3 regions of the Nocardia sp. NBC_01377 genome follow, and region 2 is predicted to be linked to each of the others. Evidence: riboswitches for the same ligand, from Rfam matches in the RefSeq annotation. Region 2 holds a riboswitch; each other region holds the start of a gene.
What was found. Region 2 has a riboswitch for S-adenosylmethionine ahead of OG225_RS32135 (rhodanese-like domain-containing protein). Riboswitches for the same ligand answer to the same signal wherever they lie in the genome.
Positions count from the first base shown of each region.

Region 1 (9,429 bases), 980 kb from region 2:
CGCCACCCGGTAGCTCAGTTCGAGTTCGTACCTGGAGACCCGGTAACCGCGATTGCCGTTCTGGGGTAGGTATTCGTCGATCGGAACGTCGTAGAACTTGCTCGGCATCAGCGAGCCGCTTTCGCTCGGCCCGCTTCCGATTCGGCCTCGGTTTCCGGCACGCTCGCGATCGCGCCGGGCCAGGGCGAGATGGGATTGCCCCACCAGCGGGTCGACGGCGGCACCACATCGCCGCGCATGACCAGCGAGGCCGGTCCGATGGTCGCGCCCGCGCCGATCACCGCGGCCGGAAGCGCGACGCAGTGCGGGCCGAGAGTGGCTCCGGCGCCCAGGGTGACGGTGTCCATCGCCATGATCCGATCGTGGAAGAGATGGGTCTGCACCACACAGCCGCGCTCCACGGTCGCGCCGTCGCCGAGTGTCACCAGGTCCGCCTCCGGTAGCCAATAGGACTCGCACCATACCCCGCGTCCTATTTTCGCACCGAGTCCGCGAAGCCACAGGTTGAGTACGGGTGTACCCGTCGCGGCGCGCGCGAACCACGGTGCGGCGACGGTCTCCACGAAGGTGTCCGCGACCTCGTTACGCCACACGAACGAACTCCACAGCGGATGCTCCTCCGCGTGAATACGTCCGACCATCAACCATTTCGCGGCGACCGCGCTGCCGCAGGCGACCGCTCCCGCGGCCAGCAGCACCACACCGCTGAGCAGCGCGGCGGGCAGATGACCGAGCATTTGCGCCAGCCAGGCCAGGGTGAACAGCACGCCGAGGCCGATGGCGAAGGTCACCAGCACCGGGACGAGTCGGCAGGTCTCCACCACGGCCCGCGCGATCTGTAGGCGCAGCGGCGGATCGAAGGTGCGGTCGGAATCGCCGCCTTCGGAGTCGCGGCGCAGCCGGACCGGGGGACTGCCGAGCCAGGACGAACCGGCTTTGGCTTTGGACGGCGCGGCCGACAGGACGGCGACGAGTCCGTTCTTCGGCACCCGCCGTCCCGGGGCGGTCATCCCGGAATTGCCGAGGAACGCGCGTTTGCCGACCTTGGCCTCGCCGATGTGCAGCCATCCGCCGCCGAGTTCGTATCCGGCGATCATGGTGTCGTCGGCGAGGAAGGCACCGTCGGCGACGGTGGTGAATTTGGGCAGTAGCAGCACGGTCGACACTTCGACACCGCGGCCGATCTTGGCGCCGAGCAGGCGCAGCCACATCGGGGTCAGCAGACTCGCGTAGAGCGGGAAGAGGAAGGTCCGGGCCGAATCCAGCAGACGCTCGGTGGACCATGCCTGCCAGCCGGTCCGGCTGCGCACCGGGTGGTAACCCTCCCGCAGGCCGATACTGAACAGCCGCACCGCGACGATCGTCACCGCGGCGTAGACGGCCAGGCTCAGCAACGACGCGACGGGCAGGATGGCGAAGGCGCGGCCGAGACCTTCGGTCAGCGTCGTGGTGTCGCGGATCCACCAGGCGATGAACGCCCCGCCGGAGGCGAGTCCGATGATCGGGACGGCGGCGAGCACCATCGAGGTGATGCCGAAGATCAGCACCCAGTGCGCCGCGCGCGCCGGGGTCTCGTCGGGCCAGCGGTGCTGGGCCTTACCGACCTTCACCGCGGGCGAGCCACCCCACTCCTGATCGGCCTTGACCTTGCCGGATACAGCGGAGCCAGGCGCGATCTCCGCGTTCTTCCCGATCTTGGTGCCGGGCAGCAGAATCGAGCGCGAACCCACCACCGCGCCGGGGCCGACGGAGATCGGACCGATATGGACCAGGTCGCCGTCGATCCAGTAGCCCGACAGATCGACCTCGGGTTCGACACTGCACCCGTTGCCGAGTTCCAGCATTCCGGTGACCGGTGGCAGCGTGTGCAGGTCGACGCGTTTGCCGATCTTCGCGCCGAGCGCCCGGGCGAAGGGCACCATCCACGGTGCGCCGGACAGATTCTCGGCGCCACTGGCCTCCGACAGTCGCACCGCCGTCCACAGTCGCAGGTGCACGTGACCGCCGCGCGGGTAGCTGCCCGGTTTCACATCGTCGAGCAGGAGCCTGGCGCCGAGGGCACACAGTGCCATCCGGCCGGGCGGGGAGATGAAGAGCAGGAAGGCGATCAGCGCCCACCACCACGACAGGTGCGGCAGCCAGGGCAACGAACCCGACCACGCGGCGATATTGCCGACGATGGCGAGCCAGGTGAGCCACTGCAAACCGGTGAGGGTGGTCAGCGGAATGGTCGCGAGCACCTGGAACACCTGGGCGGGCAGCGGGGTGGGCCGGACGACGCGTTCTTCCGCGGCGACGACGGGTGCGCTGTCGTCGAGGAAATCGGCGAGCGCCCCGAGGCGCGGATGGTCGTAGAGTTCGGCCACGGTGATGTGCGGATAGCGTTCGCGCAGCGCGGCGACCAGTTGCGCGGCGGCCAGCGAGCCGCCGCCCACATCGAAGAAATCGATATCGGGGGTGGTGGCCTCCGCGCCGAGCAGCGCGTCCCACAGACCGGCGACCCACAGCGCGGTCTCGCTGAGTCCGGCTTCGGCCTCGATGTCCTTCTGTTTGGGCAGCGGCCACGGCAGCGCGTCGCGATCGACCTTGCCGGAGGTGCGCGTCGGCAGTTCGGCGACGACGGCCAGTCGCGGCACCAGCGGGGCCGGAAGCTGTTCGGCGAGACGCTCGCGCGCGGCTTTCAGGTCGTAGTCGCTATCCGGGCCGGTCAGGTAGCCGACCAGGATCTTGTTGCCCGCCTTGGTACTTCGGATCGCCGCCGCCGCACCGGTGACACCGGGCAGATGTTGCAACGCGTTATCGATCTCGCCGAGTTCGATACGGCGGCCGCCGATCTTGATCTGGTCGTCGGCGCGCCCGAGGAAGACCAGTCCGGCGCTGTCGTTACGGACCAGGTCACCGCTGCGGTAGGCGCGTTCCCAGCCCAGCGACGGCAGCGGAGCGTATTTCTCGGCGTCCTTGGCCGGGTCGAGATATCGGGCCAGGCCGACACCGCCGATGACCAGCTCGCCCGATTCGCCCTCGGCCACCGGATTGCCCGCCGGATCGACCACGGTGAGATCCCACCCGTGCAGCGGCAGGCCGATACGCACCGGCCAGGAGCCGTCGAGCAGTGCTGCGCAGGCGACGACGGTCGCCTCGGTGGGGCCGTAGGTATTCCACACCTCGCGCGCCGAATCCGCTTTCCCGGCAAGGCGTTCGGCGAGTTCCGGTGGCACGGCCTCGCCGCCGAAGATCAGCAGCCGGACCGGATCGAGCGCCTCGGCGGGCCAGGTCGCGGCCAGCGTCGGGACGGTGGAGACGATGCTGATCTCCCGGCGCACCAGCCACGGCCCGAGATCGGCGCCGGTGCGGACCAGCGCGCGCGGAGCCGGGACCAGGCACGCGCCGTGCCGCCAGGCCAGCCACATCTCCTCGCACGAGGCGTCGAAGGCGACCGACAGGCCCGCCAGCACGCGGTCGCCCGGGCCGATGGGGGCCTCGCGAAGGAAGAGCTCCGCCTCGGCGTCGACGAAGGCGGCGGCGTTGCGGTGCGTCACCGCGACGCCCTTCGGGGTGCCGGTGGAACCGGAGGTGAAGATGATCCAGGCGTCGTCGGAGGGATCGGGAAGTGCGGTGCGGACCTCCGTCGCGGTTCGTTCGGCTCCGGCCGGTTCTGCGTGTCCCGAGTCCGACGCGGTTGTGGATGGTTCGGACTTCGCGAATTCGGGTCCGGTCGGCTCGGTTGCGGCCAGTCCCGGCGGGGCCGATTCGGGCGTGCCCGGTTCCGGCCCAGCTGACGCTGCGGTGGCCGCCGCGCTCGTGGTCTGTTCGGGTGCGACTTCGGCCTGCCCGGCCGACGTATCCGCGGCGGGCTCCCGCTCGACCGACGTATCCGCGGCGGAGTCCTGCCCGACCGGCGTGTTCGCGGCGGGGACGGATTCGATGCCGTTCGCGGTGACGACGGCGGTCACCTTCGCTTCGCCGAAGACCAGGCGGGCTCGCTCGTCCGGGTCGTCCGCGTCGACGGGGACGTAGGCCGCCCCGGCGTGCAGGACGGCGAGGATGGTCACGTAGAGCTCGTGGGTGCCCGACGGCATGCGGACGCCGACGCGGTCGCCCGCGCTCACTCCCGCCGCGCCGAGACGCGCGACGAGGACGTCGATCTCGGCGAGGAGTTCGGCGTAGCCGAGGACTACCTCGCCGTCGTCGATGGCGGGCGCGTCGGGGTAATCGATCGCCGTGGCGGCGAGTATGTCGACCAGGGTGCGTGCGGGTGCGGCGAGGCTGCCGCGTGACAATGGATCGGGAATCGCCCCCGTGTCCTGGCCCTCGCTCGCCGTGGCGTCGACCTGCGGCTGCAGCATGACGTCCTGACCACCTCTCATCGACCTGCCTAGCTCTTCACCCTTGGTTGTTTCACAAGAGGGTTACCAGAGGGCAAACGCCACGGTGACCGAGTATCTACGGTACTCGGGGTATCGCCTGGTTCGTGCGCCCGGACACGGTGGTTCTCGCCGCGTCCCAGCGGGTCTACCGGGCGGAATGCCGGTTTCGGTCGCTCAGCGACGGGTCCTCACCGAGCGCTTTGAGGGCGAGGCGGTGCAGTGTGCGTTGCTCGTCGTCGTCGAGTCGACGTAGTACGCGCTTGGCGGCGGCCTCGATCATGTCGTCGGTGCGACGGCGTTCGGCCCGCCCGGCCTTGGTGACCGTCAGTCGGTATTTGCGCCGGTCAGCGGCGTCGCGGGTGCGAACGACCAGGCCGTCGCGTTCGAGTCCGTCGATCAATCGGACGACCTCGCTGCGGTCGATGCCGAGCGCGGTCGAGACCTGCTGTTGGGACAGTTCGGCGTATTCCTCCAGGTAGACCAGCACCCAATGCTCGCGCAACGACATGCCCATCTCCGCGTGCACGGCCTTGTGCAGCTTGCCGAGGGCATAGGTCGGGAACCGGAGCAGGCCGGGCGGATGCGACGGGTCGTCTGACATCCGGAAATTGTATCCATTGTTGATTCGACAAACTGTTGATAATCTCAACAATCTCAGTGATCTACAGATCTCGGATATCGATCGATAACGGAGGATCCATGTCGGATACTCGAACCGCCGCCGTCGCTCCCGTGCTCGAACCCATTCCCGCGAGCGTGTGGCGGGTCGCGGGCGTCGTCGTCTTCGGTGCGGTCATGAGCATGTTGGACACGTCACTGGTCAATATCGGGCTCGACACCATCGCCACGGATCTGGGCGCGACGCTCGACAGCGCGCAATGGATCGCCAGCGGATATCTGCTCGCGCTCGCGGTCACGCTTCCGCTGTGCGGGTGGCTCGGCCGCCGCGTCGCGATGGACCGGCTGTGGATGGGCGCGCTGATCGCGTTCACCGTGATGTCGGGGCTGTGCGCGCTCGCGCCGAGTATGGGCTGGCTCATCGCCCTGCGAATCGGTCAGGGGTTGGCGGCCGGTTTGCTGGTGCCCGCCGGTCAGGCGATGATCGGGCGGGTGGCCGGTCCGCATCGGCTCGGCAGGGTGATGAGCGTCGTCGGTATCGCGGTGGTCTCGGCTCCCGCGATCGGCCCGACCGTCGGCGGGTTGATGCTGGCGCATCTGGACTGGCAGTGGCTGTTCCTGATCAATATTCCGTTCGGCGTGGTGGCCTTCGTGCTGGCACGGCGCTCGCTGCCCCGTGTGCCGGCGTCGGACGTGACGGCGAGTTTCGATATCGCCGGATTCGCGCTGATCGCGCTCGGGCTCTCGGCGCTCGTCTACGGATTGAGCGAATTCGGCGGTCGCGGTGGACTTTCCGCGCCTACGGTGTGGGTTTCCCTGGTGGTGGGAGCGCTCGCGCTCGGCGGTTTCGTGCTGCGCGCGGTGCGTGCGCGGCAGGCGAGTCTCCTCGACATCACGATGTTCCGCAGTCCGGTTTTCGCGGCGGCCACCGTCGCCCACTTCTTCGGCGGGATGTCGCTGTTCGGGTCGATGCTGTTGCTGCCGTTGTATTTTCAGAATCTGCACGAGAAGGGGCTGGTGGCGACCGGTCTGTTGCTGCTGTCGTTCGGGATCGGCGGTGTCGTCATCCTACCGATCGGCGGTCGCCTCACCGATCGGTACGGCGGCGGTGCCGTCGCGGCGGTCGGCGGACTGGTACTCGTCGCGGTGTCGCTGCCCTTCGTATTCGGCGACGCCTCGATGAATCCCGTTGTCATCCAAGTGCTTCTACTGTTCCGAGGGATCGCGACCGGGCTGACCGGGGTGCCGATCGTCGCCTCGGCCTACGCCGCGGTGCGGGCCGAACAGCTGCCGGACGCGGCCTCGGTGGTGAACATCCTCCAGCGCATGGGCGGATCCATCGGCGCCGCTCTGCTCGCGGTGGTGCTGTACCGGGCGACGGTCGCGGGCAACGGCGTCGAGGTGGGTTTCCAGCGGGCGTTCCTGTGTCTCACGCTCGCCGCGGTCGTGTCCTTCGTCACCTCGTTGGTGTTGTGGCGCGAAGAGTCGTCGGAATGTCGCGGTTGACAGGGCGGTGATGCTTCTGCCAACCTCGATTCAGGTCATGAGTACCAGCGTCAAGCCCCGGCTAGCTGGTCGGCAACCCTCCTCCGCGGTGGGGTGCTCCGGGTGACGACCGGGCCGCGCCCGACCGGGCGCGGCAAGCGCGGACTCGAACGATCTCCTGATCGCGAGTCCCCTCGGCCGATGGGATTTTGTGATGACTTCTGTGGCGAACCAGACCTGTGCCCCGCTCGCGCGGGTGTCCGGCGACGATCTCCAGGTGCCGCTCGTCCAGGGCGGAACCACCACCTACGCGAATTTCGACTACGCGGCGAGCGCCCCCGCGCTGGCCCGGGTCACCGATCGGGTGCAGCAGTTGCTGCCGTACTACGCCAGTGTGCACCGGGGCGCGGGTTACGCTTCCCGGATCTCCACCGAATGCTACGAATCGGCGCGCGGATCGGTGAGCCGGTTCTTCGATGCCGAGGAAGACCAGGTCGTGGTCTTCACCCGCAACACCACCGATTCGCTCAACCTGCTGGCCGGATGCGTGCCGGGCGAGACCGTCGTGCTCGATACCGAACATCACGCCAACTTCCTGCCGTGGACCAGGAACGGACGTCGCGTGGTCCGGGCCGCCGACACCGTCGAGGAGACCATCGCGCTGCTCGTCGCCGAATTGTGTGCCAGGCCCGCCGCGTTGCTCGCCGTCACCGGAGCCTCGAACGTCACCGGTGAAGTGCTGCCGATCGAGCGGCTCGCCGAGGTGGCCCACCGATGTGGCGCGCGCATCCTGGTCGACGCGGCGCAGCTGGCCCCGCACCGTCGGATCAGTCTGCGCGACAGCGGAGTCGATTACCTGGCCTGCTCCGGTCACAAGCTCTACGCGCCGTTCGGCACGGGCGTTCTCGTCGGCCGTCGCGACTGGCTCGACGCCGCCGAGCCGTATCTCGCGGGCGGCGGCGCGGTGCGCGAGGTGGCTGTGGATTCGACGGAATGGGCTCCCGCACCGCAGCGTCACGAGGCGGGTTCGCCTAATGTGCTCGGCGCGGCGGCTATCGCCGCCGCCTGCGAGGCGCTGTGCGATGTCGACGCCGAAACCCTCGCCGATCACGAACATCGTCTCGCCGAGCGGCTGCGCGAGGGCCTGTCCGCGGTGCCCGGCGTAGAACTGCTGCGCCTGTGGTCCGACAGCCCCGATTCGGTCGGCATCGTCGCCTTCACCCTCGACGGTTACGAACCCGGCCACGTCGCCGCCTACCTCTCCGCCGAACACGGGATCGGCGTCCGCGACGGCCGCTTCTGCGCCCACCCGCTGCTCGCCCGCCTCGGTCTCGACGGCGCGTTGCGCGCCAGCGTCGGCCTCGGCACCAGCTCGGCGGATGTCGAGCGACTCATCGAGGCCGTCGCCACGCTCGTCGACAGGGGCACGGGCTGGGATTACGCCCGAACCGGCGCGCACTGGAACCCCACCCCCGAAACCCGCCCCTTCGCCGCCACCGACCCGATCGGCACCTCCCCCTGCGCCCTCGGCTGAACCCGCGCGCGGCGTGATCCGCTGCGAAACCTATCGGTCCAGCGAGGTGGGGCGGTGGTAGCGGCCCTGGTAGTACAGCAGCGGGGCCGCCGCGGGTGTCTCGTCGGTGTTGTCGTGCACGCGGGTGACCAGGCCGACGACGAAAGTGTGGTCACCGATGGGAATTCGGTGGTGGACGGTGGCGCGGACCCAGATGGGGGTGCCGTGCAGGACCGGCTCGCCGGTGTCGAGGGGCGTCCACAGGGAGCGGTCGGAGAAACGCTCGTCGGCGGTGCGGGAGAAACGCTGGGCGAGGTGGTGCTGGTGTTCGCCGAGGAAATGGATGACCACCGAATCCGCGCCGAGCATGGCGTCCAAGCTGGACGAGGTGTGGGCGATATTGAAGGAGACGAGCGGGGGCTCCAGCGAGAGCGAGGCGAACGAGGTCGCGGTGAAACCGATCGGGCCGCGCTCGGAATTCAGGGTGACCACCGTGACGCCCGCCGGGTAGTGGCGCATCGAGGCCCGATACTGCTCGGCGGTGATGCCGCTCAGATCGTCGGGTATCTGGATTCCGGCGCCCGGCGGTGGTACTTCGGTCACATGTCGAAGTTACGCCCGCGCGACCGATCGCGGACGTCCGCGCGGGCTTCGGCCACTGTTCGATATGTCACGGGAGTGCCCGACGAGCACGCGCCGGATCAGTCGACGTCGATCGGCAGGCCCGCGGTGATCCGCACGAGTTCACGGAACGATGTGCGGAACAACGTGTTCGGATGACCGCCCGCGGCCCACACTTCCCGGTGACCGGACAGCGCGTTGTCGACCCAGGTGGGCAGGTTGGTGGGATGACCGACCGGGGCGACGCCGCCGATCGGCTGCCCGGTGACCTCGCGCACCATCTCGGCCGGGGCCGTGGTCAGCGTGCCTTCCAGGCGCTGCCCGGTGTGCTGGAGGTCGACCTGGTGCGCACCGGATACCAGGAGCAACACCGGATCGTCGTCCAGCAGGAAGACCAGGGATTTGGTGATCGCGCCCACATCGACACCGAGCGAGCGCGCCGCCTCGGCGGCCGTGGCCGCCGGTTCGGGTCTGCTGACGATGACACCGTGATGTCCGCGCGCGATCAGCGTGTCCGAGACCCGGCATGCGACCGGGGGTAACGACGACCTGCGCATGGCACCAGGGTAAGGCGATTGCGGAGGGTACGCCGGGCGAAGTGGCCAGGTCGGTGTCGGTTCAGTACTCGGGATAGCCTTCCTCCGGCCCCAGCATGCGTTCGATCCGGTCCCTGGTGACCTTCGTCAGTTCGGTGACCGTATGTGCGCCGAGGTGTTCGTGGCCGACCGCGGCGAGCGCGCGATCCAGATCGGCTTGCGAGAGCTGGAGTAGCTCGAGATCGGCCGCGTTCAGTAGTGCGTCGTGATCCGCGAAGGGGCGCGCGGC
Region 1 covers NZ_CP109566.1:7,934,097-7,943,525, forward strand. Annotated here, with positions in the region: gene OG225_RS36480 (M1 family metallopeptidase) at 1-108, opposite strand, end outside; gene OG225_RS36485 (Pls/PosA family non-ribosomal peptide synthetase) at 108-4,346, opposite strand; gene OG225_RS36490 (MarR family winged helix-turn-helix transcriptional regulator) at 4,513-4,968, opposite strand; gene OG225_RS36495 (DHA2 family efflux MFS transporter permease subunit) at 5,067-6,491, shown strand; SAM riboswitch class IV at 6,525-6,637, shown strand; gene OG225_RS36500 (aminotransferase class V-fold PLP-dependent enzyme) at 6,685-8,004, shown strand; gene OG225_RS36505 (flavin reductase family protein) at 8,035-8,502, opposite strand; gene OG225_RS36510 (YbaK/EbsC family protein) at 8,685-9,161, opposite strand; gene OG225_RS36515 (2-oxo-4-hydroxy-4-carboxy-5-ureidoimidazoline decarboxylase) at 9,223-9,429, opposite strand, start outside.
Region 1: another riboswitch for S-adenosylmethionine. It lies ahead of OG225_RS36500 (aminotransferase class V-fold PLP-dependent enzyme); the one in region 2 lies ahead of OG225_RS32135 (rhodanese-like domain-containing protein).

Region 2 (9,429 bases):
AGGCGCGGGCTCCCGACCACGACGTCGGCGTCCAATTCGCCCTCGATGGTGAAGAAATGCTCCTCGCCGTAGAAGAGGCCGGCGCTGATATCTCCCCCGATATAGGCGCTGCAATCGTTGTAGTCGCCGATGAGCCTGCCGACACGCAGATCGCCGTGCACTTCCAGCCACCCGGCGGTGACCACGTCCCTGGCGTGCATATCGCCGGTGACCAGCAGATACGTCTCCGGGTCGTCCTGGTCGGTGTACGCGCCGTCGACACGGAGATCCCCGAGGACGATCAGCAGGAACGCCCCTTCGGTGAACAGGTCCAGATCGCCTCGGATGTGCAGATCCCCTGCCACGAACAGAATGTCGAGGGTATAGCTCTCGATATCGTCGAGCGCCCCGGTGATCTGCTCGGCTTTGTATTCCTCCCGGAACCCCTCGATCGCGGCCAGGATTTCCTCGCGTGACACCTGGTCCGCCTTGAAACTTCGTGCATCGGCAATCATGGCGGAGAAGCTACACGCCGCCCCCGACACCGCAACGGGCACTTCACCTTCCGCGCGTGCGGTTCGCCGGGACCCCGGGTTCAGTCGCCGAAAGGTCGCGAGGTGCGTCCGACGAGATCGGCGACCGAATCGATGACCGCCGTCGGCCGGTACGGATATTGCTCGACCGAATTCCGCGTCGAGATACCGGTGGTCACCAGGATCGTGCGCATACCCGCCTCGAGACCGGAGACGACATCGGTATCCATCCTGTCCCCGATCATCACGGTGGATTGCGAATGCGCGCCGATGCGCCGCAATGCCGAGCGCATCATGAGCGGATTCGGTTTACCGACGTAGTAGGGGTCCTTGCCGGTGGCGCGGGTGATGAGCGCGGCGACCGAACCGGTCGCGGGAAGCAATCCGTCGCGTGAGGGTCCGGTCGCGTCCGGATTGGTGGCGATGAATCGAGCGCCGCGTTCGACCAGCCGAATGGCGGTGGTGATCGCTTCGAACGAATAGGTGCGGGTCTCACCGAGCACCACGTAATCCGGGTCGCTATCGGTCAGCACATAGCCGATCTCGTGCAGTGCCGTGGTGAGACCGGATTCCCCGACCACGTACGCGGTGCCGTTCGGGCGCTGGTCGTCGAGGAATGTCGCGGTCGCCAGCGCCGAGGTCCAAATCGCGTCCTCGGGGATGTCGAGACCGCTGTGACGCAGCCTGGCCTGCAGATCACGCGGGGTGCGAATCGAATTGTTGGTCAGGACCAGGAACGGGATCTGTTTGTCACGCAGTTCGGCGAGGAAATCGTCGGCGCCGGGGACGAGGTGATCCTCGTGGACCAGCACCCCGTCCATATCGGTGAGGTAGGACAGGATCGGCTCGTCGTCTGGAGTCACGAGTCAATTATCGGCTACCCGCGCCGGGAGCGCCCGGACACGGCGCGGCGGGCCGTCGGACGCGCCCCTGCACAACGTCGCGAATCGGGCTGGCTATGGTCGAATCAGCCGTACGCCGCACGCGGCGCTGGTGCGGGAAACACCCGCGTGCGGCCGACCGGTGTCGGAAATACCCGCACCGGATGCGTGGCAGCGAAGCGAAGGAGTGACGCACATGAGTGGTCTCAAACTCGGATACAAGGCGTCGGCGGAACAATTCGGACCGCGTGAACTGGTCGAGATCGCGGTGCTCGCCGAGGAACACGGACTCGACAGCGCGACGGTGAGCGATCATTTCCAGCCGTGGCGGCACAAGGGCGGACATGCCCCGTTCTCGCTGGCATGGATGGCCGCGGTGGGTGAGCGCACCCGGCGCATCCAGCTGGGCACCTCGGTGCTGACCCCGACCTTCCGCTACAACCCCGCGGTGATCGCCCAGGCCTTCGCGACCATGGGCTGCCTGTACCCGGACCGCGTGATGCTCGGCGTCGGCACCGGTGAGGCGCTCAACGAGATCGCGACCGGCTACACCGGCGAATGGCCGGAGTTCAAGGAGCGGTTCGCCCGGCTACGCGAATCCGTCGACCTGATGCGCGCCCTGTGGACCGGGGAGCGCACCGATTTCGAGGGCCAGTACTACAAGACCGTCGGCGCTTCCATCTACGACGTGCCCAAGGGCGGTATCCCCGTCTACATCGCCGCGGGCGGCCCGCTGGTCGCCCGGTACGCCGGTCGCGCGGGCGACGGTTTCATCTGCACCTCGGGCAAGGGTATGGACCTCTACACCGAGAAGCTGATGCCCGCCGTCGCCGAGGGCGCGGGCAAGGCCGGGCGCTCGGTCGACGATATCGACCGGATGATCGAGATCAAGATCTCCTACGACACCGATCCCGAACTGGCGCTGGAGAACACCCGTTTCTGGGCGCCGCTGTCGCTGACCGCCGAACAGAAGCACAGCATCACCGACCCGATCGAGATGGAAACCGCCGCCGACGCGCTGCCGATCGAACAGATCGCCAAGCGCTGGATCGTCGCCAGCGACCCCGACGAGGCCGTCGCCCAGATCAAGCCGTACCTGGACGCCGGGCTCAACCACCTGGTCTTCCACGCCCCCGGCCACGATCAGCGCCGGTTCCTCGAACTGTTCGAACGCGATCTCGGCCCCCGCCTGCGCGCACTCGCCTGATCGATGAACGCGAAGAACCCCGTCCCGGGTCGTCGGGACGGGGTTCTTTCGTCTGTCGCGTCGAATCTCAGCGCAGCGCGCGCTCGAGGTCTCCGAGCAGGTCGTCCACATCCTCCAGGCCGACCGAGATGCGGACGACCCCATCGGACAGGCCGATGGTGGCGCGTCCCTCGGGCCCCATGGCGCGGTGCGTCGTGGTGGCCGGATGGGTGATGAGCGACTTGGAATCGCCGAGGTTGTTCGAGATATCGACGATCCGCAGCCGGTTCAGCACTTCGAAGGCCCGTTTCTTCGCCTCGTTCGCGGGCGCGTCGAGTTCGAAGGTGACCACGGTGCCGCCGCCGCTCATCTGGCTGGTCGCCAGCGCGTGCTGCGGATGCGATTCCAGATAGGGGTAGCGCACCCAGCTCACCGAATCGTTGCCCTCGAGGAAGCGCGCGATCCTCAGCGCCGATTCGGTGGAATGCCGCACCCGCAGCGGCATCGTCTCGAGCCCCTTGAGCAGCGTCCACGCGTTGAACGGGCTCAGCGCCGGACCGGTGTGACGCATCAGGTTCTTCACCGGACCGTCGATGTAGTCCTGCGGGCCGAGGATCGCGCCGCCGAGCACCCGGCCCTGACCGTCGATATGTTTGGTGCCCGAATAGACGAGGACGTCGGCGCCGAGGTCGAATCCGCGCTGGAGCAGCGGGGTGGCGAAGACGTTGTCCAGCACCACCTTCGCGCCCGCCGCGTGGGCGAGTTCACTGACCTTGCGCACATCGACCAGGGTCTGCATGGGATTGGCCGGGGTCTCGAAGAACACAGCCTGCGTCGGCACCGAAAGCGCCTGTTCCCACTGGTCCAGATCCTCGCCGTCGACGAAGACGGTTTCGATGCCCCAGCGCGGCAGGATCTCGTTGCACACCACGAAACAGGAGCCGAAGAGGCTGCGCGCCGCCACCAGTCGATCGCCCGCGCTCAAAAGCGCTCCGAGCGAGGTGAATACGGCCGACATTCCACTCGCCGTGGCGAAACAGGCTTCCGCGCCGTCGAGCAGACGCATCCGCTCCTCGAACATGGCGACCGTCGGGTTGCCGTAGCGGGAGTAGACGAAATGTTCGACGTCGCCGGTGAACGCGGCCTCGGCCGCCTCGGCGCTCTCGTAGACGAAACCGGAGGTCAGGTACAGCGCCTCGGAGGTCTCCTCGAAACCGGAGCGGCGCAGCCCGCCGCGCACACCGAGGGTCGCCGGACCGACATCGTCGGGCAGCGGCTTGTCGAACGCGCCGCCGGTGATCACGACTGCCGCCAGGGCAGACCCGTGGCACGCCAGCCCTGGCCGCCGCGGTGGCCGGAGTTGTCGAGGCCGCCCTCGAATCCGTCCAGCACGTTGTAGGACGGGCCGATGCCGAGCTGGGTCGCCAGATTCGCGGCATGCGCCGAACGCTGACCGGAGCGACACAGGAAGACCACGGGTGCTTCCGGATCGCGCGTCTCGAGGGCCTTGCCGAGCTGGTCGGCGAATTCGGTGTTGCGGGCGCCGTTGCTGTCGACCCATTCGATCAGCACCGTCGGCCGATCGATCGAGCTGGTGTCGGGCACGCCGACGAAACGCCATTCCGCGTCGGTGCGCACATCGACCAGGACGGCCTTGGGATGCTCCTGGAGTATTTCCCACGCCTGCTGCGGGGTGATGTCTCCGGCATAACTCATGTCGATCCTCCTGTGAATCCGCACTTGCCACACCCGTTTTCGGTGCGCGGCCGGGTCGTCACCCGGAGCACCCCACCGCGGAGGAGGGTTGCCGACCAGCAAGCCGGGGCTTGACGCTGGTTCTCATGACCTGAACTGAGATTGCCCGTCCGACGGCCGACATGTCAAACATTCATATGCGACACGCGGTCAGTTCGTCGGCGCCGGTCAACCACAGACCACCCACCTGTCGCCCGCCCGGAGAAAGTTCCAGGTCTCGGTGCTCACGCGGCCGTCGACCCGCACGGTGACGGCGGCCTTGCCCCGGTCACCGTTGACCCGCTGCTCCGCGACTTTCGGTATCTCGATCGAACTTCCGGACGATCCGCCCCCGGCGAACTGTCCTGCCAACGGCGACTTGCCCTCGTCGAATCCGTCGCACGCGACACCTGGCGGCGGCACCGCATCGGTCGAGTTGCGGGCGCTCGCGTAGTTCTGCGCGGCCGCCGCGATCCGGTCGGCCTCTGTGACATTTTTCTCAGCGGGCGAGAACACCCCGCCCGCCACGATCGCGACCAGCACGATCGCCGCGAAGACGGCGGCCGCGATGAACGGGGCCATCGTGCGTTTGTCGGTCTGATCGACCACGATCGCTTCGTCGTCCTCGGGGGCGGGGCGCTGCTCGGTCATCCCTCGATGATCCCTGGTCGGCGCGGGAATCCGACGTCCACCCCCGCCGCGCCCGTCCGGTCCGGCCGTGTGCCGTGGCGAAGCGGCGTCGGTAGGCTGGTATCACGGGTCGTTCGTGATCGCCGTGAGGTACGGCATCCATCCAGTTCACGACACCCTGATAGGTCGTATGACATGCCACCGATAGAATCGCGGGACTGCGGCCTGCTGTCATAGCCATATGACAGCTCACCGTCGTAGCGACCTGGGCAACGTGCGGGCACGTGCCGGCAGCGCCAGCGTCACGCATCGTGAGGTGCGACCGAACGACGCGTGAACTTAGCCTAAGCTAAGACCAACGCCATTAATTTCGAACATAAGGGTGCGCGGAAGAGATGACCGAACAGAGTGCAGCAGCGAGCGGTGATGCTCAGGCGGCCCGTCCGCTCCGCATCGCCATTGTCGGCGCGGGACCGGCGGGCATCTATGCCGCCGACGCGTTGATGAAGTCCGACGCCGACGTCAGCATCGACCTGTACGAGCGCATGCCCGCGCCGTTCGGGCTGATCCGCTACGGCGTCGCGCCCGACCACCCGCGCATCAAAGGCATCATCACCGCCCTGCACAAGGTGCTCGACAAAGAGCAGGTCCGCCTGCTCGGCAATATCGACTACGGCACCGACATCACCCTCGACGACCTACGCCGTTTCTACGACGCGGTCATCTTCTCCACCGGCGCGAACGCCGACCGCGCCCTCGACATCCCCGGCATCGATCTCGACGGCTCCTTCGGCGCCGCCGACTTCGTCTCCTGGTACGACGGGCACCCCGACGTGCCGCGCACCTGGCCGCTGGACGCGGAGAAGGTCGCGGTCCTCGGCGTCGGCAACGTCGCGCTCGACGTGGCGCGCGTGCTGGCCAAGACCGGTGACGAACTGCTGCCCACCGAGATCCCGCCGAACGTCTACGAGGGCCTGAAGGGCAACAAGGCGCTCGAGGTGCACGTCTTCGGTCGCCGCGGCCCGGCCCAGGCCAAGTTCACCCCGCTGGAACTGCGTGAACTCGACCACTCGCCGACCATCGAGGTCATCGTCGCCCCCGAGGACATCGACTACGACGAAGGCTCGGAAGCGGCCCGCCGCCATTCCAAGCAGGTCGACATGGTCGCCAACACCCTCGAGCAGTGGGCCATCCGCGACCAGGGCAACCGTCCGCACAAGCTGTTCCTGCACTTCTTCGAATCTCCCGCCGAAATCGTCGGCGACGCCGACGGCAAGGTGATCGGTCTTCGCACCGAACGCACCGAACTCGACGGCACCGGCAACGTCAAGGGCACCGGGGTCATCAAGGACTGGGACATCCAGGCCGTGTACCGCGCGGTCGGCTACCTGTCGCAGAACATCACCAACCTGCCCTTCGACGACCAGGCAGGCACCGTGCCCAACGAGGCCGGACGCGTACTGGCCGACGAGGACGCCGACGGCAAGGCCCGTTTCGTGCCCGCGACCTACGTCACCGGCTGGATCAAGCGCGGCCCGGTCGGCCTCATCGGTCACACCAAGGGCGACGCCAACGAGACCGTGGCCTGCCTGCTCGACGACGCCGAAGGCTTCGTCTCGGCCCCCGAACCCGAACTCGACGCCGTGACCGACTTCCTCGAGGCCAAGGGCGTGCCGTTCACCACCTGGCAGGGCTGGTACCGCCTCGACGCCCACGAACGCGCACTCGGCGAGCCCGAAGGCCGCGAGCGGGTCAAGGTCGTCGAGCGCGAGGACATGCTGCGCGCGAGCGAACCGCACAAGGTCTAGAAACCGCGAGACAGCGACGGTCGACTCTTCGGGCGACCGTCGCCACAGCGGAAACTCGACGACTGAGGCATTCTGTACAAGTGTTCGATGCCCATGTCCACATCTTCGACCCGCGGTTCCCGCTGGCCGAGAACGACGGCTACCTGCCCGGCCCCTTCACCATCGCCGACTACCGAAAGCGTATGTCGCGCTTCGACATACGCGGAGGCGCGGTAGTCAGCGGTTCGTTCCAAGGCACCGATCAGAGCTACCTGAAGGCGGCACTATCGGAGTTGGGCGAAGGCTGGGTCGGCGTGACCGCGCTCGACCTCGAAGCGACCGACGAGGAGATCGTCGCCCTGGATCGCGCCGGGGTGCGGGCGCTGCGCTTCAACGTCAAACGCGCCGCCGCCGACATCACCGCCATGACCCTGCAGGCGTTACGCGCCCACGACCTGGTCGGCTGGCACGTCGAGGTCTACATCGACGGCAAGATGCTCACCTCGCTGCAACCGGTGATCTCCAAACTTCCCGCCTTCTCCATCGACCACCTCGGCATGTCCGACGAGGGCCTGCCCTACCTGCTCGACCTCGTCGATCGTGGGGCCCGCGTCAAGGCGACCGGTTTCGGCCGCGTCTCCATGAACGTCGCCAACACGCTGCGCCGCATCCACGCCGTCAACCCCGAAGCGCTCATGTTCGGCACCGACCTGCCGGGCACCCGCGCGGGCCGCCCCTTCCGGGATTCCGACGTCGATCTCATCTGCGACGTCGTCGGCACCGACATGTTCGCCGTCCTCGAGGACAACGCCCGCCACTTCTACCGCCTGCCACTGCATCGCCAGGCCGACCCCACCCCCACCGCCCCCTTCCACAAACCCGAAAACCCCACCCTCCCCATCCGCCGCGACGACCTCCCCAAACCGTCCGACGACACCATCCCCTTCCCCGCCATCGAAAGATAAATCGGACCGGCTACGCGATGAAGGCGCCGAGGACCCAGGTGGCGGTGGCGAGCAGGGCGCCGAGAAGTTCGATCAGCATGGACAGGCCGACGCCCTTGAGCGCGTGTTTGGTCGACTGCCAGGCCGGTCGGTTGTCGCCGAGGCGTTGCAATTCCGAAAGGTAGACGCCGAGAACGAATCCCACGATCAGGCCGACGAAGGGGATGACGAAGAAGCCGACGATGCCGAGGACGGCGCCGAGGAACAGGGCGCGGTTGGAGACACCCGCGTCCTTCATCTTGCGACCGGGCCACGTGTATTTGACGATCGCGGACACCACCAGGAAAACCGCGCTGACAGCGAAGATCGACCACGCGGTCGCCCCGCCCGTCAGGAACGCCCACACCCCGATCGCGCCGAAGATCAGAATCGCCCCAGGCAGGATCGGGACGATGATCCCGACCAGTCCGACCAGAATGACCAGGCCGACAACGACCTCTCCCCACACGCTCACCGCTCATCCCTCCAACTCCAGCGCCCAGTCACGCTGCCAGGATTCTCGCCTACGCGCATGCGGTCTGCACAGCGGAGGTTCCAGCAGGTGGGCAGTCGTGCTCGAGCTCGTCCGGCTTGCGGCTCATCGAGGTCGCGATGCTCCAGCCAAGCGGTAGGCGGCGATGAGGAAGGCGGTTTGGGCGGCGGTGTTGCACAGTTGTTCCGTCCACTGGAGGGCGACGGTCTGGTCGGGGCGGGCACCGAGGGGGCCGAGGACGAAGAACGTCAGGAGTTCGGTGACGATCAGGGCGGCGGATACGGTGTCGCCGCGGCGGCGGGCCAGGCGGATGAGGTGGAGACCGGTGAGGGTGGCGAAGACGGTGGTGCTCACCAGCATCGGGAGGGTATCGGCGGCGAGTATCGAGGTGACGGCGCAGGCGGCGATGAGCGCGACGGCCGGGATGATGAACCCGCGTGACAGCCGACCGGTCGCGGCGCGCGTCAATTCCGCGTACAGCAGGGCGAATCCGAGCGTCAGGAGCGGAAACAGCATGCCGTGCAACAACGGTAGGTCGGGGCCACCGGCCGCGACGACGAGTTTCGCTGTGGCCTTGGCGAATCCGCCCGCACCGATCAGGGCCGCGGCGAGTACGACCCATCCGCTTCCGGTGAGGCGGCGCAACAACAGGACTCCGCAGGTGGTCAGCAGTACGGGTGCGAAATCCTCGACGGCCAGGGCGAGTGGATAGTCCGCGGGCGCGCTCATCGGTCGCGCGGTGTCCGTGAATCGCGATCACCGAGGCGGGTGTTTCGTTGAATGAAACGTCGTTTCCACATGGGGCGATTGTGTCCGGGGTTCGATGATCTGTCCAGTTTCGGCCGCGAAGTCCGCAGGACGAATCCGCTGTGAGCAAAACGCCCGGGAATTGCCGCGCCGAACGGGTATCACCAGCACTGATGCGGGTGTCGTTGCCCGGCGATAACGTTGTAGGGGCGTCTTTTTCGGCGCTCCGCGCGAGGAGGGTGTAGGAGATGCTCGTCATCAACGCCGCACGAAACGGCGTCCGGCCCACCGAGAAGCGGATCGCCGGGTGGCTGGGGAAGTGGACCGACGAATATCGGGTCGCGGGAATCGTGATCGCCGGGTGCTACGTCCCCGAGCGCGGCAACCCGCGCGCGGGGCGCGAAATCGACCTCGTGGTGATCACACCGCACGTCTGCGTCGCCGTCGATGTCGTGAACATCCTGCCCCGAGCGGGC
Region 2 covers NZ_CP109566.1:6,957,574-6,967,002, forward strand. Annotated here, with positions in the region: gene OG225_RS32115 (hypothetical protein) at 1-494, opposite strand, end outside; gene OG225_RS32120 (HAD-IIA family hydrolase) at 575-1,333, opposite strand; gene fgd (glucose-6-phosphate dehydrogenase (coenzyme-F420)) at 1,590-2,600, shown strand; gene OG225_RS32130 (O-succinylhomoserine sulfhydrylase) at 2,668-3,882, opposite strand; gene OG225_RS32135 (rhodanese-like domain-containing protein) at 3,879-4,295, opposite strand; SAM riboswitch class IV at 4,311-4,426, opposite strand; gene OG225_RS32140 (hypothetical protein) at 4,503-4,964, opposite strand; gene OG225_RS32145 (FAD-dependent oxidoreductase) at 5,339-6,751, shown strand; gene OG225_RS32150 (amidohydrolase family protein) at 6,832-7,695, shown strand; gene OG225_RS32155 (DUF456 domain-containing protein) at 7,706-8,188, opposite strand; gene OG225_RS32160 (hypothetical protein) at 8,312-8,935, opposite strand.

Region 3 (9,429 bases), 1.7 Mb from region 2:
CGCGGTGCGCGGAAATCGGATCGTTGGTGGCCGCCGCGTATTCGGCGATCCGCTCCGAGGTGACCGCGAAAGTCTCGTCCTCGCACCAGGTTTCCAAACCCGCGTCGTCGAAGGCCACCACGCGGGTGCCGGACTGCGCTGTCATCGTCGCCCCTCGAGATCAGGCCGAGGCCAGCGCGTCGAGCTGTTCCAGCGAGGTGTCCAGCTGTTTGAGTCCGTCCTTCTCCACCGCCTTGCCCAGCGCGCCCTTGATGAGCGCGCCCTCGAAATCACCGGAGACGACGACCGTGCTGCCGCCCTCGCCCTTCGCCCGGATATCGAAGGTGAATTCGGTTTCGACACCGGCCATTCCGGTGCCACCGAGGGTGAGCCGGTGCGGCTGTGCCACGGACACCACGGTCCATTCGAGTTTGTTCGCCATGCCGAGCATGACGATCTTCGCGACGAGTTTCGAGCCCTCGGCCAGCGCGGCGGGCGGTTCTTCGAGGAAACGCTCGTGGATGGTGAACCATTCGGCCCACGTCTGCGGGGCCCCGCGGCCTCGCCCTCCCCGCAGAGGCCGAGCGCGGAGGTCGGCGAGCACTGCAATTTGGTGAGCGGGTCGTAGATCATCCGCGAACCCAGGATGTCATCGAGGGTGTATTCGTCCTGGAACTGCGAATACGGATTGTTCACCGAATGCTTGTGGTTCTTGTAGCCGATCTTGGCGAAATGCTCGGCGGTGGTGCCGTATTGCTTCATGTGCTCGCGGCCCGGGCCATCGGCTGTTCGCGATCGTCCCAGGTCGACCCGAGCGAGCCGGGCTGCATCTTCTCGAAACCGAGCGCCAGCGTGCATTCGGCGAGGCCGCCCCTGATGGCCTGGGCCGCGAGATACAGCGCGGTCGAACCGGTGGAACAGTTGTTGTTCACGTTGAGCACCGGAATACCGGTCATCCCGAGTTCGTAGACCGCGCGCTGGCCGGAAGTCGACTCACCGTAGACGTATCCGACATAGGCCTGCTCGACCTCGCGGTAGTCGATTCCGGCGTCGGCGAGCGCGGCGGTGCCCGATTCCCTCGCCATATCCGGGTAGTCCCAATCGGTGCCGTCCTCGTTCTTTCGGCGTCCCGGCTTCTCGAATTTCGTCATGCCGACACCGACGACGTAGACCTTGTTCGCCATCGAACTCCCTCAGTTTTCGGACCGCCCGCGCTAGTGGCTACGTGACGTATCGCTTCGAACCGAACCGATAACAAACATACGAGCATGTATGTAACTACGCAAGATGGCGACGGCCCCGACTATTCGGAAACCCTGCTGCCTGCAATGAGAGGCCGGATCTCCCACATACAGTTGATCTCGTATGTGAGGGACCGCAGGGCCGCAGGGGAGACCGTCAGTCGAGCGAGTCGACCTTCTTCAGCGCGGCGTTCGCGATCCCCCGCAGATGCACACAGGCACGACGCCAGCGGCGATGCGCCCGTTCGGAATCGGCGTCGATGAAATTCGCGACGAGAATGCCGCGCAGCGCGTCCATCGCGGTGTAGACGAACTCGCGGGCTTCCTTGCGGCGCATCTCGTCCGGCACGAATCTGGCCACCGCCATGAGCACCGCGTTGTTGACGAAAGGTTCGACCTTCTCCATCGCCGAGGCCAGCACCGGATCGGTCCGGCCCGCGACCCACAATTCGGCCGTGGCGATGAACAGCGGTCCCCGGTGCAGTTCCCACAGGAAGGCCAGCGCGGCGTCGACCGGATCGGTGCCGACCACCACCCGATCCATCTCGCGCATCGCGGTTTCGGCACGCCGCTGCGCGAGGTGGCTGATGGCCGCGACCACCAGGTCGGTCCTGGATCCGAAATGATGGACCTGCGCACCCCGGGTGACCCCGGCCCGCTCGGCGACCCTCGGCGTGGTGGTACCCACGTACCCGTACTCGACCAGACAGTCGATCGTCGCGTCCAGCAACCGCGTCCGCATTTCGCTGCTGCGCTGCTCCTGGGTGCGGCGCTGCGGTTTGGGGGCGTCGGTCCTGGTCATTCGGACGATTCTACACTTACATACAGTCCTGTATGTTCTACCGTGAGCGTCAGGCGGGATTCCCGCGGGCCGCCAAGACGGTCAACGCGAACAGGACGACACCGAGCACGGCGAGTCCCGCGCCGACGGCCGCGGGCGCCGAGTAACCGAGACCGGCGGCGATGACCACGCCGCCGAGCCACGCACCCGCCGCGTTGGCGATATTGAGGGCCGCGTGATTGAGGGCCGCGGCGAGGGTCTGCGCGTCGGCGGCGACATCCATCAGCCGGGTCTGGAGCCCCGGGGCCAGCGCCGCGCCCGACGCGCCGATCAGGAACGCGCCGATTCCCGCGGTGAACGGATTGTGCGCGGCGGCGATGAATCCGGCGAGGATGACGACCATGGCGATCATCGACAGGAAGATCGCGCGATCCACGCCACGGTCGGCGAGCACGCCACCGACGATATTGCCGACCACCATGCCGACGCCGAACAGCATCAGCACGATCGGCACCAGACTCAACGACATGCCGGCGACATCGGTCAGCGTGGTCGTGATGTAGGTGTAGACGGCGAACATCCCGCCGAAGCCGACGGCGCCGACCGCCAGGGTCAGCAGCACCTGCGGGCGTCGCAGCGCGCCGAGTTCGGTCACGGGATTGGTGATCTTGATTCCGGTGAGTTCCGGAACGAATCGCAGGAGTGCGAGCACGGTGGCGGCGCCGATGAACACCACCACCACATAGGCGTCGCGCCAGCCCAGATGCTGACCGAGCCACGTCGCAGCGGGAACGCCGACGACATTGGCGGCGCTCAATCCCAGCATAACCGCGGCAACGGCCTTGGCGCGCTGTCCAACCGGGGCCAATGTGGCCGCGGCCAGCGACGCCACACCGAAGTACGCGCCATGCGGCAGACCGGAGACGAAACGGGAGAGGACCAGGGTCGCGAAATTCGGCGCGAAGACGCTCGCGATATTGCCGACGGTGAAAGCCACCATCAAGAACACGAGCAGCCGCTTGCGCGCGACCCGCGCGCACAGTGCCGCGATCACCGGCGCGCCGACGACAACGCCGAGCGCGTAGGCCGACACCGCGTACCCGGCCGTCGGCTCGGAGACATGCACGGACTCCGCGATATCGGGCAGCAAACCCATGGTGACGAATTCGGTGGTGCCGATGCCGAAGCCCCCGAGAGCGAGGGCGAGCATGGCCGGGATATGCCAGTCCGTCCGCTCGGCGGGCACGGTCGTCTGCGCGATCACGGGACTGGTCACGCCTTCATGTAACAGGTGCCCGTCCATGATCTCTTCCCGCGCATACGTGAGTTGAGCCACCCGCACCGGCCCGGCCGGACATTCTCGGACGCGACGGGCAGATACCTGCCCGCGGCGACCGCGAATGTCCGCGTGGACCGCAGACAGCTCGGGCACCCACCTGTGGGCGGGTGCCCGTGTCGGCCCGGCGCTGGGAGATCCCAGCGCCGGAAGAGGTGAGCGTGTGAGCTCGCCTCTCTCACCTGGCTCAGCGCAGGGCGCGGGCCAGGTTCTCGTCGAGCGCGCCGAGGAATTCCTCGGTGCTCAGGTAACTCTGGTCGCCGCCGACGAGCGCCGCGAGGTCCTTGGTCATCTGGCCGCCTTCGACGGTCTTGATGACGACGTCCTCGAGGGTCTGGGCGAAACCGATCACCTCGGGGGTGTTGTCCAGCTTGCCGCGGTGCTCGAGCCCGCGCGTCCAGGCGAAGATCGACGCGATCGGGTTGGTCGAGGTCGGCTTGCCCTGCTGGTGCTGCCGGTAGTGCCTGGTGACGGTGCCGTGTGCGGCCTCCGCCTCGCAGGTACGGCCGTCCGGGGTGAGCAGCACGGAAGTCATCAGGCCGAGCGAACCGAAGCCCTGGGCCACGGTGTCGGACTGGACGTCGCCGTCGTAGTTCTTGCAGGCCCAGACGTAGCCGCCCTCCCATTTCATGGAGGAGGCGACCATGTCGTCGATGAGGCGGTGCTCGTAGGTGAGGCCCGCCGCGTCGAACTGGGTCTTGAACTCGGCGTCGAAGACTTCCTGGAAGGTGTCCTTGAACATGCCGTCGTAGGCCTTGAGGATGGTGTTCTTGGTGGACATGTACACCGGGTAGTTCTGGGCGAGTCCGTAGTTGAACGACGCGCGAGCGAAGTCTTCGATGGACTTGCGGAAGTTGTACATGCCCATCACGACGCCGCCCTCTTCGGGCATCTTCACGACCTCGTGGACGATCGGCTCGCTGCCGTCCTCGGGGGTGAAGGTGAGCGTGACGGTGCCGGCCTGGAAGACCTTGAAGTCGGTGGCGCGGTACTGATCGCCGAACGCGTGGCGGCCGATGATGATCGGCTTGGTCCAACCGGGGACCAGGCGCGGCACGTTCGAGATGATGATCGGCGCGCGGAAGATGGTTCCGCCCAGGATGTTGCGGATGGTGCCGTTGGGCGAGCGCCACATCTTCTTCAGGCCGAATTCCTCGACCCGGGCCTCGTCCGGGGTGATGGTGGCGCATTTGACGCCGACGCCGTGCTCTTTGATGGCGTTCGCGGCGTCGATGGTGACCTGGTCGTCTGTTTTGTCCCGGTACTCGATTCCCAGGTCGTAGTACTCGAGGTTCACGTCGAGATAGGGATGGACCAGCTTGTCCTTGATGAACTGCCAGATGATCCGGGTCATCTCGTCTCCGTCGAGTTCTACGACGGTGCCTTCAACCTTGATCTTGGACATGGATCTTCGTGTCCTCCTAGGATGGTGCCCTCATTGCACGGCCAGGTGAACACGCTTGTGAGCGGACCCCAGCTGTTCCAACAGACAACGTATATGTCCCGTCTTGTCGGCGGGACGTGTGGTGCAAAACAAGACAAGCGTACTGCTGGTGATGTGCTCACCGCGCGGGGAGGTACCACTGTGCGTAACCTCGCAGCGTACCCGGGTAACGGTGTTAGTTGTTACCCGCAGGTAGGTATCAGGTGATCGGGAGCATATCGGCGCAGGTCACGCATAATGCGCCTACCTGCCGAACCGACGTGGGTCCGCGCACCGCAACCGGCACGCGGACCCACGATCGGATTCGTTTCCTCAGACCGCCATCGGCACCTTGACGTCGTCCTCGGCTCCCTCGATCAGATTCTCCGGCTTGTCCCGGATCATCAGCGCGATCACCGGGATCGCGGCCAGGAAGAAGCCCGCGCCCACGTAGAACGCGACGTCGTAGCTGTGGATCGAAGCGCGCGCGGCGAGATCGGACACGGTGGGATTGTCGATCACGTAATCCTTGGCGACCTGCACGGAGATCGTGGTGAGCAGCGCGGTACCCACCGCGCCGCCGACCTGCTGCGCCGCGTTCAGCAGCGCACTGGCGACACCGGAGTCCTGCTCGTCCACCTGATGCAGGGCCACGGCTTGCATGCCGACGAACAGCGGGCCCATGCCGAGCGCGATCAGCGACTGCGCGGGCAGCACGCTGAACGCGTAGCCGTCGCCGAAGCCGAGCTGGGCCAGCCAGAGCAGACCGATCGTGCCGAGCACGGCGCCCGCCAACATCAGCGGACGCGGGCCGAGCTTGGGCAGCAGGGTGCTGGTGATACCCGCGGAGATGGCGATGCCGATCGGGAAGGGCAGGAAGGCCACACCCGCCTTCAGCGGCGTGTATCCCAGCGTGTTCTGGAAGTAGAAGCTGAGGAACAGGAACATCGCGAACATCGCGATCGGAACCAGCAGCGCCACGATCAGCGCGCCACCCCGGTTGATCTCACCCGGAATACGCAACGGCAGCAGCGGATTCGCCGAGCGCCGCTCGACCCCGACGAAGACCGCGAGCAGGACGACGCCGACGGCGAGCAGACCCAGCGTGCTGCCCGCGGTCCAGCCGTCCTCGGCGGCGCGACTGAAGCCATAGACGATCGCGACCAGACCGAACGTCACCGAGACGGCGCCCGGCACGTCGTAACCGCCGGTGCGCGGCGCGGGGACGTCCTTGAGGACGAAGGTGAGCGCGCCGATCAGCGCGATGATCGCGATCGGGGCGTTCACCAGCAGGGTCCAGCGCCACGAGGCGTATTCGGTGAGCGCGCCACCGGCGAGCAAGCCGATGGCGGCGCCCGCGGCGGAGATGCCCGCGAAGATCGAGAAGGCCGTCGCGCGCTCCTTCGCCTCGGTGAACGTCACCGAGACCAGCGACAGCGCGGCGGGTGCGAGCAGTGCGGCGAAGGCGCCCTGCAGGCCGCGGCCCACGAACAGCTGGGCCCCGTTCTGCGCGAGTCCGGCCAGCGCCGACGCGGCGGCGAAGCCGATCAGGCCCGCGATGAAGATGTTGCGGCGGCCCAGGTAGTCCGCCATGCGGCCGCCGAGCAGCAGCAAACCGCCGAAGATCAGCGTGTAGGCGGTCATCACCCACTGGGTGTTGCCCTGACTGATCTCGAGATCACGTTGTGCGAATGGCAGTGCGATGGTCACGATAGTGGCGTCGAGAACCACCATGAGCTGTGCCAGCGCGATGACGGCGAGAGCGAGCCAACGTGCGGAACTCCCCCGTTTCCCCGGTGCGTCGGCCGCCGATGCGGTGTCGGTCATCTCGGTCTCCTCGTTCGAAGTACAGGACTTTCGGATCAAGTCGGCTAATCCTGTCACCATCAGACATTTGGCGTCAAGAGAAAAATGTCGCAATCAGACATTTGCCTATGGCTGCCAAACAGTAACAGTCGTGGGATAGAATGCGGAAATGCTCGACTCACCAGCGCCGATCGACGTGGCCGCCGATGCCCGCGCCACCGGCTCGGCTCGGGGACGCTGCGGCCCCAGCCTGCGCGAGCGCAAGAAGATCCAGACCCGCGCGCGCATCATCGAAGTCGCCCTGAACCTGTGCGACAGCCAGGGCTTCGAGGCGACCACCGTGGAGCAGATCGCGCACGCCGCCGACGTGTCACCACGCACCGTGAACAGGTATTTCGAGACCAAAGAGGACATCATCCTCGGCCCGGTCTCCGATTTCGGCGAAGGCGTCGCCATCGCCCTGCGTCAGCAGCCGCGGGCCGACAGCGATCTGCGCGCGCTGTGCAACGCCTACCTGGCGATCATCGACAGCGCCGCCAACGGCGGGGACGTCACCTCGTTCCGGCAGTTCCAGCAAATGCAGCGCATCGCGCGCAACAGCCCCGCGGTCAACGCCCGCGCTCTGGAATTCGGCGAGACCAAGACCACCGCGATCACCCGATGCCTGGCCGAACGCACCGGCGACGCCCCCGGCGCCCTGCGCGTGCGCCTGGTGGTGGCCACCTGGCAGATGCTGTGCCATATCGCGATGGCCGATTCCGAGGAGCTGGTCGTCAACAGCGACCCGCAGACCGCCGCCCGCGCCGCTCGCGCCGCGGTACTCACCGCGTACAACGAGCTCCAGCGCATCTGCTCGCAGTCGCGCCCGCTCGAATCCGCGTGATATTTCCAACGGAATTCGGGCGTTTCGCACCGTCCGGTTACCATGTTTCTCAGGTCATGAGTGCCAGCGTCAAGCCCCGGCTCGCTGGTCGGCAACCCTCCAGCTGCGGTGGGGTGCTCCGGGTGATGACCGGGCTCCCGAAGGCCGGGAGCAAGCGCGCTGTTCAGGAGGATCCCGAAATGTGTTGTTGTCCGTCGCCCGCGTTGCGATAACCCGTTCGTCCGGCGAACAACCCCTCATTTGGAGAACGATATGAGCGATCCAACGACGTCCCCGATCGATCCGGCCGCCTGGTCCTTCGAGACCAAACAGATCCACGCGGGCCAGTCCCCCGATCAGGCCACCGGTGCACGGGCACTGCCGATCTACCAGACCACCTCGTACGCCTTCCGCGACACCGATCACGCCGCGGCGCTGTTCGGGCTGGCCGAACCGGGCAACATCTACACGCGCATCATGAATCCCACCCAGGACGTGGTGGAACAGCGCATCGCCGCGCTGGAGGGCGGAGTGGCCGCGCTGCTCGTCGCCTCGGGGCAGGCGGCCGAGACCTACGCGATCCTCAACCTGGCCTCGGCCGGTGATCACATCGTCTCCAGCCCGCAACTCTACGGCGGCACCTACAACCTGTTCCACTACTCGCTGCCCAAACTCGGCATCGAGGTCTCCTTCGTCGACGATCAGGACGATCCCGAACAGTGGCGCGCCGCCATCCGGCCCAATACCAAAGCCTTCTTCGGCGAGACCATCGCCAACCCGAGTAGCGCCATCTTCGACATCCGCGGGGTCGCCGATGTGGCGCACGCGGCAGGCATCCCGCTGATCGTCGACAACACCGTCGCCACCCCGTACCTGATCCAGCCGCTGGTCCACGGCGCCGACATCGTCGTACACTCGGCGACGAAATACCTCGGCGGACACGGCACGGCCATCGGCGGCGTCATCGTGGACGGCGGCACCTTCGACTGGACGGTGGCCGACGCCGACGGCGCGTCGCGCTACCCCGGTTTCACCACGCCGGACCCGAGCTACCACGGCGCGGTCTTCGCCGATCTCGGCGCTCCCGCCTACGCGCTCAAGGCGCGCGTGCAGTTGCTGCGCGATCTCGGCGCCGCGATCTCGCCGTTCAACGCCTTCCTGATCGCCCAGGGTCTGGAGACACTGAGCCTGCGGATCGAGCGGCACGTCTCCAACGCGAAGGCCGTCGCCGAATTCCTCGCGAACCACGAGGACGTCGAAGCCGTCTTCTACGCGGGTCTGCCCACCTCGCCGTGGTACCAGCGCGCCGCCGCACTCGCCCCCAAGGGCGCGGGCGCGATCATCGCCTTCGACCTGCGCGGCGGTATCGACGCGGGCAAGAAATTCGTGGACGCGCTGACCCTGCACAGCCACGTCGCCAATATCGGCGACGTGCGGTCGCTGGTGATCCACCCGGCCTCGACCACACATTCACAGCTGACACCCGAGGAGCAGTCGGCCGCGGGCGTGACGCCCGGCCTGGTGCGCCTCGCCGTCGGCATCGAGGGCATCGAGGACATCCTCGCCGACCTACGCGCCGGTTTCGCGGCGGCGACGTGACCGTGAGCACCGAGCCGAGCACCGCCCGTCCAGTGACCGGTACGACATTGCTGCCACCGCCGGACGGGCGGCTCGGCGTGATCACCATCGGGGATGTCCGGCTGGAGAACGGCGCCGTCGTCCCCGATGTGGGTCTCGCGGTGCAGCGCTGGGGCGAACTGTCTCCCGCGCTGGACAATGTCGTCCTGGTCGAACACGCGCTGACCGGTGATTCGCACGTGGTCGGCGCGCCCGACGGGCTGCATTCGCAGCCCGGCTGGTGGGACGGCATGGTCGGCCCCGGTGCGCCGATCGACACCGACGAATGGTGTGTGATCGCGACGAACGTGCTCGGCGGCTGCAAGGGCAGCACCGGGCCCGCGTCGCTCGCGCCCGACGGGAAACCGTGGGGCGCGCGGTTTC
Region 3 covers NZ_CP109566.1:8,694,026-8,703,454, reverse strand. Annotated here, with positions in the region: partial or broken gene OG225_RS39725 (MaoC/PaaZ C-terminal domain-containing protein) at 1-145, opposite strand, end outside; gene OG225_RS39720 (SRPBCC family protein) at 161-583, opposite strand; partial or broken gene OG225_RS39715 (beta-ketoacyl synthase N-terminal-like domain-containing protein) at 568-1,163, opposite strand; gene OG225_RS39710 (TetR/AcrR family transcriptional regulator) at 1,378-2,022, opposite strand; gene OG225_RS39705 (MFS transporter) at 2,072-3,304, opposite strand; gene OG225_RS39700 (NADP-dependent isocitrate dehydrogenase) at 3,525-4,742, opposite strand; gene OG225_RS39695 (MFS transporter) at 5,094-6,587, opposite strand; gene OG225_RS39690 (TetR/AcrR family transcriptional regulator) at 6,736-7,449, shown strand; SAM riboswitch class IV at 7,502-7,612, shown strand; gene OG225_RS39685 (bifunctional o-acetylhomoserine/o-acetylserine sulfhydrylase) at 7,702-9,027, shown strand; gene OG225_RS39680 (homoserine O-acetyltransferase) at 9,024-9,429, shown strand, end outside.
Region 3: another riboswitch for S-adenosylmethionine. It lies ahead of OG225_RS39685 (bifunctional o-acetylhomoserine/o-acetylserine sulfhydrylase); the one in region 2 lies ahead of OG225_RS32135 (rhodanese-like domain-containing protein).